Geobacillus stearothermophilus ATCC 12980: one gene and its partner. The protein of the gene in region 1 binds, or shares a complex with, the protein of each later gene. Links are inferred from orthologs where the notes say so. Each region holds a gene or a part of one and is shown on either strand. Other genes may lie near its edges.

Region 1 (6,314 bases):
TTTCGTCATACATTGTATAGTAAAAGCAAGGTCAAATATAGTCAAAGTCAACAAGATGGCGGTGATGCTTCTTCCCAAGGAATGCCCGTTTATTATTGGGCAGGGAGCAGCTTGGTTGTGAGGAAGGTGGGAGGTAGAGTGCCAAACATTTCCGACATTATCGAGCAATATTTGAAGCAAGTACTCAATATGAGCGACCAAGACATCGTTGAAATTAAACGAAGTGAAATTGCTAATAAATTCCGATGTGTTCCCTCGCAAATCAACTATGTCATCAACACGAGATTCACGCTCGAGCGCGGATATATTGTTGAAAGCAAGCGCGGTGGCGGCGGCTATATCCGCATTATGAAAGTAAAGACGAAAAGCGAGGCGCAGCTGATTGACCAGTTGCTCGAGCTGATCGACCACCGCATCAGCCAGTCGAGCGCCGAAGATGTGATAAAACGACTTATGGAAGAAAAGGTGATTTCGGAGCGGGAAGCGAAAATGATGTTGAGCGTGATGGATCGCTCCGTTTTATATATCGATTTGCCCGAGCGGGATGAACTGCGGGCGCGCATGTTAAAGGCGATGCTGACGTCGCTAAAGTATAAGTAGGGGAGGGGAAGGCATTGATTTGCCAAGAATGCAAGCAACGCCCGGCGACGATGCATTTTACGAAAATAGTCAACGGGGAAAAAACGGAATTTCACCTTTGCGAGCAATGCGCCAAAGAACATGGTCATACGTTTATGCTCTATGGCCATGACGACTTTCCGCTCAACAATTTGTTAGCGGGGCTTCTCAACTTTCAAGCTCCGATGAAAGAAGTGACGGCCAATGCGTTCCCGAATCCGGATTTGCTTCAATGCGAGACGTGCCAAATGACATACCACCAGTTTACGCAAATTGGGCGGTTCGGTTGCGCCGACTGCTATCGGACGTTTGCCCGTTACCTTCCGCCGATTTTAAAACGGCTTCATAGCGGAAATACTGCTCATTCAGGGAAAATTCCGAAGCGAAAAGGCGGCGTCCTCCATTTGCGGAAGCAGCTGGCCACGTTGAAACAAAAGCTTCAGGAATTAGTTGCCCGCGAGGAATTTGAGCGGGCGGCCGAGGTGCGCGACCAGATTCGTTCGTTAGAGGACGAACTTCGCCGACGTGGAGAGGGGGAGATGTAGCGGTATGTCATTTGGAAAGTTTTTCAACACAGCGGTCAGCGCTTGGATGAGCCAGGAGGGGCCGAATTCGGACATCGTGTTGAGCAGCCGCATCCGGCTGGCGCGCAATATTGTTGATTTTCGTTTCCCAACGCTGTTTAGCAGCGAAGAGGCGAAACAAATCGTTGCCTTGTTTGAGCGCGCGTTCGTCCATCGTCCGTATGGGGAAGCGGGACGGTTTGAACTGTTGAAAATGTCGGAGCTTCAACCGATTGAAAAACGGGTATTGGTGGAAAAGCACTTAATCAGCCCGCATTTGGCTGAAGATTCGCCGTTTGGCGCCTGCCTGCTTTCGGAAAATGAGGAAATCAGCATTATGATCAACGAGGAAGACCATATCCGCATTCAGTGTCTGTTTCCAGGGCTTCAGCTTGCCGAGGCGCTTGAGGCGGCGAGCGAGTTGGATGATTGGATTGAAGGGCATGTCAACTATGCGTTCGATGAACGGCTTGGTTACTTAACGAGCTGTCCGACGAACGTCGGAACGGGGTTGCGGGCGTCGGTGATGATGCATCTTCCGGCGCTGGTGCTGACGCAGCAGATCAACCGCATCATCCCTGCCATCAACCAGTTGGGACTCGTCGTCCGCGGCACGTACGGGGAAGGAAGTGAGGCTTTAGGGGACATTTTCCAAATTTCGAACCAAATTACGCTCGGAAAATCAGAAGAAGATATTGTCGCTGATTTGCATACGATCGTTGAGCAGCTCATCGCCCAAGAAAGGGCGGCTCGCCAGGCATTAGTGAAAACGTTGGGCATACAATTAGAAGACAAGGTATTCCGTTCATACGGCATATTGGCCAACTGCCGCGTCATCGATTCGAAGGAGGCGGCGCAATGCCTGTCGGATGTGCGTTTAGGGATCGATTTAGGATATATCAAAAACGTCTCGCGCAACATTTTAAATGAGCTGATGATTTTGACGCAGCCAGGATTTTTGCAACAATATGCCGGAGGGGTGCTTCGCCCTGAGGAACGGGATGTCCGCCGGGCGGCGTTGATTCGGGAACGCTTAAGGATGGAAACACGAAGAAAGATGGAGGGTGATGAACGATGATGTTTGGCAGATTTACGGAACGGGCGCAAAAAGTGCTGGCGTTGGCGCAAGAGGAAGCCATCCGCCTCGGCCATAACAATATCGGAACCGAACATATTTTGCTTGGGCTGATCCGTGAGGGGGAAGGAATCGCTGCTAAAGCGCTCATGGCGCTTGGACTTGACCCGGATAAAATCCAAAAAGAAGTCGAATCGCTCATCGGCCGCGGCAATGAAGTGTCCCATACGCTCCATTACACGCCGCGGGCGAAAAAAGTGATCGAGCTGTCAATGGACGAAGCGAGGAAACTTGGCCATTCGTATGTCGGCACGGAGCATATTTTGCTTGGCTTGATCCGCGAGGGGGAAGGCGTGGCCGCTCGCGTGCTGAACAACCTCGGGGTGAGCTTGAACAAGGCGCGCCAACAAGTGTTGCAACTGCTCGGCAGCAATGAATCGGTATCGGGCCACGGCGGTGGGGGGGCTTCGCATGTAAGCACGCCGACGCTTGACAGCCTTGCCCGCGATTTGACGGCGATTGCCCGCGAAGGGCGGCTTGATCCGGTCATCGGCCGCAGCAAAGAAATTCAGCGTGTTATTGAAGTGTTGAGCCGACGGACAAAAAACAACCCGGTGCTCATCGGTGAACCGGGGGTTGGAAAAACAGCGATCGCGGAAGGATTGGCCCAGCAAATCGTCAACAACGAAGTGCCGGAAACGCTGCGCGACAAACGGGTCATGACGCTCGATATGGGGACGGTCGTCGCCGGGACGAAATACCGCGGCGAATTTGAAGACCGGCTGAAAAAAGTGATGGACGAAATTCGCCAGGCGGGCAATATCATTTTGTTCATCGATGAACTCCATACGTTAATCGGCGCTGGCGGAGCCGAAGGGGCCATCGACGCGTCGAACATTTTAAAGCCGGCCTTGGCGCGTGGAGAATTGCAATGTATCGGTGCGACAACGCTTGATGAATACCGCAAATACATTGAGAAAGATGCTGCGCTCGAGCGCCGCTTCCAGCCGATTCACGTCGATGAGCCGACAGTTGAAGAGTCGATTCAAATTTTAAAAGGGCTGCGCGACCGGTATGAAGCGCATCATCGCGTCTCGATTTCCGATGAGGCGATCATTCAGGCAGTCAAACTTTCCGACCGGTATATTACCGACCGGTTCCTGCCGGATAAAGCGATCGACTTGATTGATGAAGCTTGCTCGAAAGTGCGTCTCCGTTCGTTCACGGCGCCGCCGAAACTGAAAGAACTGGAGCAAAAGCTTGAAGAAGTGCGAAAAGAGAAAGATGCGGCCGTGCAAAGCCAAGAATTTGAAAAAGCGGCGTCGCTGCGTGATATGGAGCAGCGGCTGCGTGAAGAGCTTGAAGAAACGAAACGTGCGTGGAAAGAAAAACAAGGCCAAGAAAATTTGGAAGTGACGGTCGAAGACATTGCCGCGGTCGTCTCGAGTTGGACCGGGATTCCGGTATCGAAGCTGGCCGAGACGGAAACCGAGCGGCTGTTGAAACTGGAAGAAATTTTGCATTCGCGCGTCGTCGGCCAAGACGAGGCGGTCAAAGCGGTGGCCAAAGCGGTGCGCCGCGCCCGGGCTGGCCTCAAAGACCCGAAACGCCCGATCGGTTCGTTCATTTTCCTCGGCCCGACCGGCGTCGGGAAAACGGAATTGGCCCGTGCATTGGCCGAGGCAATGTTTGGAGATGAAGATGCCCTCATTCGCATCGATATGTCCGAGTATATGGAAAAACACTCGACATCGCGGCTCATCGGTTCGCCGCCGGGGTATGTCGGCTACGAAGAAGGCGGTCAGCTGACCGAAAAAGTGCGTCGCAAGCCATACTCGGTCGTTCTGTTGGATGAGATGGAAAAAGCGCATCCGGACGTGTTTAACATCTTGCTGCAGGTGCTCGAAGACGGGCGGTTGACTGACTCGAAAGGGCGGACGGTTGACTTCCGCAACACGATCATCATTATGACATCGAACGTCGGCGCGGATGCTTTGAAGCGGAACAAGTATGTCGGCTTTAACATCCAGGATGGAAACCAGCAATACAAAGACATGAAAAGCAAGGTCATGGATGAGCTGAAAAAAGCGTTCCGTCCGGAGTTTTTGAACCGGATCGATGAAATTATCGTCTTCCATTCGCTTGAAAAAGACCATCTAAAACAAATTGTCCGTCTGATGGCTGATACGCTGGTGAAACGGCTGAAAGAGCAAGATATTGACCTTGAATTGACGGAGGCGGCGATTGAGAAAATCGCTGCTGAAGGTTTCGATCCGGAATACGGGGCTCGCCCGTTGCGCCGCGCTTTGCAAAAACATATTGAAGACCGTTTGTCCGAAGAACTGTTAAAAGGCACGATCGCCAAAGGACAAAAAGTCGTCGTTGATGTGAAAGATGGGGAATTTGTCGTATTGGCAAAACAGGCCGTGATGTGATGAAAAAAGGTATGCGGCACGATGCTGCCCATACCTTTTTTCCATATGGAACACAAGAGAGAAAGGGTTAGTTCAATGGCGAAAAAGAAGACGAAATTTGTTTGCCAAGAGTGCGGATACGAATCGGCGAAGTGGCTCGGCCGCTGCCCGGGATGCCAAACGTGGAACTCATTCGTCGAGGAAATCGAGCCGGTCAGAACCGCTGTGCGTGGGGCATTTCTCCATTCGGAGCCGTCCGGGTCCGCTAAACCGGTTCCGATTACTGCCGTTGCCGCGGTGCAAGAGCCGCGCATCGAAACGAACAGTGCAGAGTTCAATCGCGTGCTCGGTGGGGGGATCGTCAAAGGGTCGCTCGTCTTAATCGGCGGCGACCCCGGCATCGGCAAGTCGACGCTGTTGCTGCAGGCCTCAGCGCAACTGGCGGCTAGGCATACAGTGTTGTATGTATCGGGCGAGGAATCCGTCAAACAGGTAAAACTGCGCGCTGGGCGCCTTCGCGCCGAGTCCGATCATCTGTATGTGTTAGCGGAGGCGAATTTGGAATATATTGTATCAGCGATTGAAACGATTCAGCCCTCCTGTGTCGTGATTGATTCAATCCAGACGGTGTACCGGACGGATATTACGTCAGCGCCGGGCAGTGTCGCCCAAGTGCGCGAGTGCACCGCTGAGTTGATGAAAATCGCCAAAACAAAAGGCGTCGCCATTTTTATCGTCGGCCATGTGACGAAAGAAGGGGCGATCGCCGGGCCGCGCATTCTCGAGCATATGGTCGATACCGTCCTTTATTTTGAGGGGGAGCGGCATCATACGTACCGCATTTTGCGGGCGGTGAAAAACCGCTTCGGTTCGACGAATGAAATCGGTATTTTTGAAATGCGCGACATCGGGCTGCGGGAAGTGGAAAATCCGTCCGAAGTGTTTTTGGAAGAGCGATCGCACGGGGCGGCGGGTTCGACGGTGGTGGCGGCCATGGAAGGGACGCGCCCGGTTCTGGTGGAAATTCAAGCGCTCGTTTCGCCGACAAGCTTCGGCAACCCGAGGCGGATGGCGACCGGCCTCGATCATAACCGCGTGTCGTTGCTTATGGCCGTATTGGAAAAGCGGGTCGGGCTGCTGTTGCAAAACCAAGATGCCTATTTGAAGGTGGCGGGCGGAGTGAAGCTTGATGAGCCGGCCATTGACCTAGCCATCGCCGTCAGCATCGCCTCAAGCTTTCGCGATCGGCCGACCAATCCGACCGACGTCATTATCGGTGAAGTCGGGTTGACCGGGGAAGTGCGGCGTGTCTCCCGCATTGAACAGCGTGTGCAAGAGGCTGTCAAACTAGGTTTTTCCCGTGTCATTGTACCGAAAAACAATTTGGCAGGTTGGCAGCCGCCGGCAAGCGTTCAGGTGATCGGCGTTTCCCATGTGGCTGAGGCGCTCGAGCATACGATGATTTGAATGCTTTCTTCGGGGGAACGGGCAAATAGGAAACGGCTGGGGGCGCTCGCTAAAGCATCCTCTTGCTCCGCCCCGATCATGTTTTGCATGAAATGACCGAACTTTTTGTTTCGAACAACGTAAATATATATAGGGGGGCAACGTCCTTCCGCTGTGCACAGGCGTCCAGCGCGAATT
Region 2 (4,948 bases), 590 kb from region 1 along the record:
ATTTTTTTGTCCGGCCGCTTCGGCGCAAGCAACCGCACATCAATGCCGCTTAGCGCTGCCACTTTCAGCGCCGTCAAAATGTCTTCATCCGGCACAAAATACGGCGAAGCCACCCAAATCGACCGTTTCGCTGCTGTGATCATAGCAAAATACAGCTGCTTAATGACCTCCCACTTTTGATCCGGACCGCCGGCGATGAGCTGGACGCCGCCTTGCCCTTCTTCTACAATGCGAGGCGGCGACAAGTAGTCCGGCGTCAGCAGCCGCTCTCCCGTCATATAATACCAATCTTGCAAAAAAATAAGCTGCAACGTCCGGACTGCTTCGCCCCGGATCAACAAATGCGTGTCGCGCCAAAATCCGAAATACTCGTTTTTTCCTAAATACTCGTCGCCAATATTCAGCCCGCCGACAAAGCCAACACTCCCGTCAATGACGATGATTTTCCGGTGGTTGCGGAAGTTGATTTGGTTGCTTAAAAACGGCAGGCGCACCGGCGAAAACGGGATCATCTCAACCCCGGCAGCGCGCAGCTCTTCGATATAATCGTTCGACAGCTTCCAGCTGCCGACAGCATCATACAAAAAACGGACGCGCACACCTTGACGCGCTTTTTCCATCAAGACGCGCTTCAACTGTTGGCCGATTTCATCATGACGGACAATATAATATTCTAAATGAATATGGTGTTCCGCTTTTTCCAGTTCAGCAAAAATAGAAGAAAATGTCTCCTCTCCGTTCGTCAACACCGCCGTCTGCGAAGCAAGCGAAACCGGATGCTGGCCGATGCGATAAGCAAGGCGCAAAAGCGGACGCTGATGGGGCGCCATCGGCAGCCGTTCGACGGCAATCGGCGACGGCTCTTGAAACTTGAGCAGCACCGCCTCATCAAAATCGGCTTTCTTTTTATAGCGCCGTTGTTGCCAATAGTTGCGTCCGAACAATAAATAAAACAAAAAGCCGACAATCGGAAAGCTCCCCAGCACCGCCAGCCAAGCGATCGTGTGCGCCGGCTTTCGATTCTCAAGAGAAATGACCAGCGCAATAAAGATGACGGAACAAGACATCAATACGCTGAAAAGACCAAGCAGCTTCCCTTCCCAAAACCCGTTCGTCAATGCCAGCAACGCGCCGACAATGACGACGAGAATCGCCACTCTAGATGTGTTTCGCAACAAAACCCCTCCACCCGGCTCTTCATGATGGCCGTTTTTCTTCCGCTAACGTAGAAAACGCCGATTTCTGGCGGCGAAATCGGCGGAATGGAAACATTATAAGGCTGGAAAATACGTTTTGATCGTTTCAAGTGCATTGTCGCCCATAATTTCAGTCCCGTATTCTTCAAGTCGATAAATCGTCAGCTGGGAATCTCTTCCGTATTCCAACAGAAGGCTGAGCATATTGTCCACTTCCTGCTCGGTGTAGCGCTCGTCAAACTCCACGAACAAGTAATAGCGGCCTTCAAATTGGAACAGGCGATTCGACAACCGAGAGAAGTCAGCGCGATGGGCCAAGGAAATGACATCCTCGATATCCTTGAACGAAAGGATGAATTGAAGGACATCTTGCTCTTCTCTCTCCTCGGCGTCCCCGTTTTGACCAAAGTGGAAATGGTGGCCGAACAGCGATTCCACCTTTTCACCAGCTGACAACGAAAACTCGCGCCATTTCTCTTCTGGAAGCGGCAGCTCGAGCTTGCTTCCGTCTTTGGACAACTGCGCTTTCGTCACGACGACTTCAAGACCTTTTTCGAGCGCCTGCACTTGGATCCAAAGCGGGCCATCGAGCGAAAAATCGCTTTCCCCGTGAACTTCATCCATCATTTCCCAAAATAATTCTTCGCTTCGTTCCCGATTGTACCAAATTTCCTCGCGGTCAAAGCCGCGCTCCTCTATATCAACATAGGAAATGTAGAACTTCACCGTATGTTCATTGATGCGTTCGATTTCCATTTCTCAACTCTCCCTTCTAAAACAGAGAAGTAAAAAAGGAAGGGATTGTGCCCCTGAAACTATTTAAATCAAAACTTATGATCTTGTACTTTTATTTTATGATAAAAAGCGAAAGAAGGAAAATAAAAAAACGCATTTTAAAAAATTGGTTATGAAACCGGCCATGCCCTACTATAATGATGATGAACACGAACGGAATGAGGGACGCCTATGGTGGATGAATACATCGTTTCTATCTTGCTGATTATCGGCATTGATGTCATTCTTGGCGGGGACAATGCGGTTGTCATTGCGTTAGCGAGCCGCAACTTGCCGGAACAAAAGCGGAACATCGCCATTGTCCTCGGCACGGCGCTGGCGATCGCCGTCCGCATTTTGCTGACCGCAGCGGTCGTATGGCTGTTGACCATCCCGTTTCTGCAGCTAGCTGGCGGCCTCCTCCTGTTTTGGATCGCCTTGAAGCTCATGGGGCAAAAAGACGAAAAACATGCCGCCATTAAAGCCGAACCGTCGCTTTGGAAAGCCGTCCAGACGATCGTCACCGCCGATGTCGTTATGGGCATGGACAACGTCATCGCCATCGCCGGAGCATCCCAAGGCCATATGGGGCTTGTCATCTTTGGCTTTCTTTTTTCTGTTCCTATCATCATTTTAGGCAGCAAAATCATCCTTTATGCCATGGAACGGTTTTCGTTTCTGATTTATGCCGGCGGCGCCCTTTTGGCATACACAGCCGGAAACATGATCACTGCCGAAGAGCGGCTACGTCCGTTTTACGACCCGCGCTGGGAGGCGTTGTTTCCGGTCTTAACGGCCATTCTTGCCGTTTTGCTCGGCTTGGCGGCCCACCGCCGGTCGCGCGCCACATAAAGCAAATGATAAAAAACTTCTACATGGCAGACCATGTAGAAGTTTTTTTATTACCCGTTCACCAGCCGCTGCGCTTCACGAAGCTGATACGCCCGCACTTTGCGCGGCAGAAAGCGGCGGATTTCATCTTCGTTATAACCGACTTGCAGCCGCTTTTCATCAATGATGATCGGCCGGCGCAAAATGCCTGGGTTTTTCTGAATCAGCTCGTACAAATCTTGCAGCGGCAAAGCTTCCAAGTTAATGTTCAACTTTTGGAACACTTTCGAACGGGTCGAAATGATTTCGTCCGTTCCCGTTTCCGTCATCCGCAAAATTTCTTTAATCTCTTCAACCGTGAGCGGTTCAGAGAAAATATTGCGTTCTACATAAGGAATATTGTGCTTCTCGAGCCACGCCTTCGCCTTCCGGCATGACGTGCAGCTCGGTGATGTGTATAGCTTGACCACTTCGATCACTCCTTTTGACAAGGAATCCCTTGCTTCCCTCGTCCGTCAGACGACAGACGTGCACCGCTATGACGGTTTGACGTCTGACAGCATAGCGACACGGCCTGGACGCCAGTCTAGCGATCAGCCGCTTTGCCAATCGTTTGCAAATTGAAATGACTTTAACATAATATATTATACAATACATCGGCCAAGAAAGATATAGTTTTTCGATGATAAATGCAATTTTCTTTCTTTCCTCTTCCAAAGTGAAGGCAAATCCTCTACAATCAAAGTAGAAAAGGAAAAGGGAGGAAGAACCGATGGCCGGCTATTTCATCGACTTTGCCATTGCTTCGGCATTGATCGTCGTCCTCACCGCATTGATGGGGAACATCAGCAACACGATCGGAGAGCGGATGTTCGGCCGAAACAAAAGTGGAAAGCATGTCGAGGCCTCCCGCCGCATCCAACAAGGATGGAAAGTCGTCGGGGGAAAAAAATAACGCACCAAAACAGGCGCATAGGTGGGCGCCGCTCTTTCACCGTTCGCATCATGCAGCGGTGAAAGAGCGGCGCTTTTTTCGATTCGGCTAGGCATACATCGCCCGATACCGCTTATACTCTTCCTCCGAACAAAGCACAAAATGGCCAGGCGTAATTTCGCGGAATTCAAGTTCCTCTCCATCTTTGTAGCCATGTTGCGCCGGATCGTAAACGATCCGCTTGCGCGTCCGCTCCGTTTCCGGATCAGGAAGCGGAATGGCCGACAAGAGCGCCTTCGTGTATGGGTGGATCGGATTGCGGTACAGCTCTTCCGATTCAGCGAGCTCGACCATTTTCCCGAAATACATCACGCCGATCCGGTCGCTGATGTATTTGACCATCGACAAGTCATGGGCAATAAACAAGTACGTCAACCCTTTTTCACGCTGCAGGCGCTTCAGCAAGTTGACGACTTGCGCCTGAATGGAAACGTCCAGCGCCGAGATCGGCTCATCGGCGATGATGAATTCCGGTTCGACGGCGAGCGCCCGGGCGATGCCGATCCGCTGGCGTTGCCCGCCGGAAAACTCATGCGGATAGCGGCTCGCATGCTCGCGGTTCAACCCGACCGTCTCAAGCAGCTCATAGACGCGCTGCATCCGCTCCTCTTTCGTTTTCGCCAATCCGTGGATGTCAATACCCTCAGCGATAATGTCGGCGACCGTCATCCGCGGATTCAACGACGCATACGGATCTTGGAAAATCATTTGCATTTTTCGGTTTAACTCTTTCAGCTCTTTTTTTGATTTTTTGCCGTGTACGTTAACGCCGTTAAACAGTACTTCTCCGTCTGTCGCCTCATACAGCCGAATGATCGTCCGCCCCGTTGTCGACTTGCCGCAGCCCGACTCGCCGACAAGGCCGAACGTTTCTCCTTTATAAATGTCAAACGTGACGCCGTCGACCGCTTTCACCACCTCGCCGCGGCCGGCCGGGAAGTATTGTTTTAAGTTTTTCACTTCAAGCAGCTTTTGCTTAGCCACGCGGCTTCCCTCCTTTCCGGGCGACGATGTCAGCAAACCGTTTCATCCGTTCGCGCACGATCGCCGGCGGTTCCACTTTCGGTGCCTTTTCATGCAACAGCCATGTCGCCGCATAGTGCGTATCAGACACTTGGAACATCGGCGGCTCGAGCTCATAGTCGATTTTGAG

Evidence for each region.
Region 2: the proteins of clpC (region 1) and mecA are in contact, whole or in part, in a solved structure (PDB 3PXG), measured with the Bacillus subtilis proteins. The link is inferred for Geobacillus stearothermophilus ATCC 12980 from one-to-one orthologs.

Annotation. Positions count from the first base shown.
Region 1 is NZ_CP128494.1:94,914-101,227, forward strand. Bases 1,856-4,973 are described here. They hold clpC (ATP-dependent protease ATP-binding subunit ClpC), read left to right. Parts: upstream 1,856-2,255; coding sequence 2,256-4,691; downstream 4,692-4,973. Other genes in these bases: mcsB (protein-arginine kinase McsB), read left to right, coding at 1,856-2,259; radA (DNA repair protein RadA), read left to right, coding at 4,767-4,973. In the rest of the region: transcriptional regulator CtsR, read left to right, coding at 139-600; protein-arginine kinase activator protein McsA, read left to right, coding at 615-1,163; more of mcsB, read left to right, coding at 1,168-1,855; more of radA, read left to right, coding at 4,974-6,137. UniProt on the Bacillus subtilis protein: Competence gene repressor; required for cell growth at high temperature. Negative regulator of comK expression. May interact with MecA to negatively regulate comK.
Region 2 is NZ_CP128494.1:685,369-690,316, reverse strand. What follows is about bases 113-2,995. They hold mecA (adaptor protein MecA), read right to left. Parts: upstream 1,953-2,995; coding sequence 1,272-1,952; downstream 113-1,271. Other genes in these bases: spxA (transcriptional regulator SpxA), read right to left, coding at 2,873-2,995; QSJ10_RS03710 (TerC family protein), read left to right, coding at 2,163-2,822; cls (cardiolipin synthase), read right to left, coding at 113-1,175. In the rest of the region: more of cls, read right to left, coding at 1-112; more of spxA, read right to left, coding at 2,996-3,271; QSJ10_RS03700 (hypothetical protein), read left to right, coding at 3,574-3,756; QSJ10_RS03695 (ABC transporter ATP-binding protein), read right to left, coding at 3,844-4,779; QSJ10_RS03690 (ABC transporter ATP-binding protein), read right to left, coding at 4,772-4,948. UniProt on the Bacillus subtilis protein: Enables the recognition and targeting of unfolded and aggregated proteins to the ClpC protease or to other proteins involved in proteolysis. Acts negatively in the development of competence by binding ComK and recruiting it to the ClpCP protease.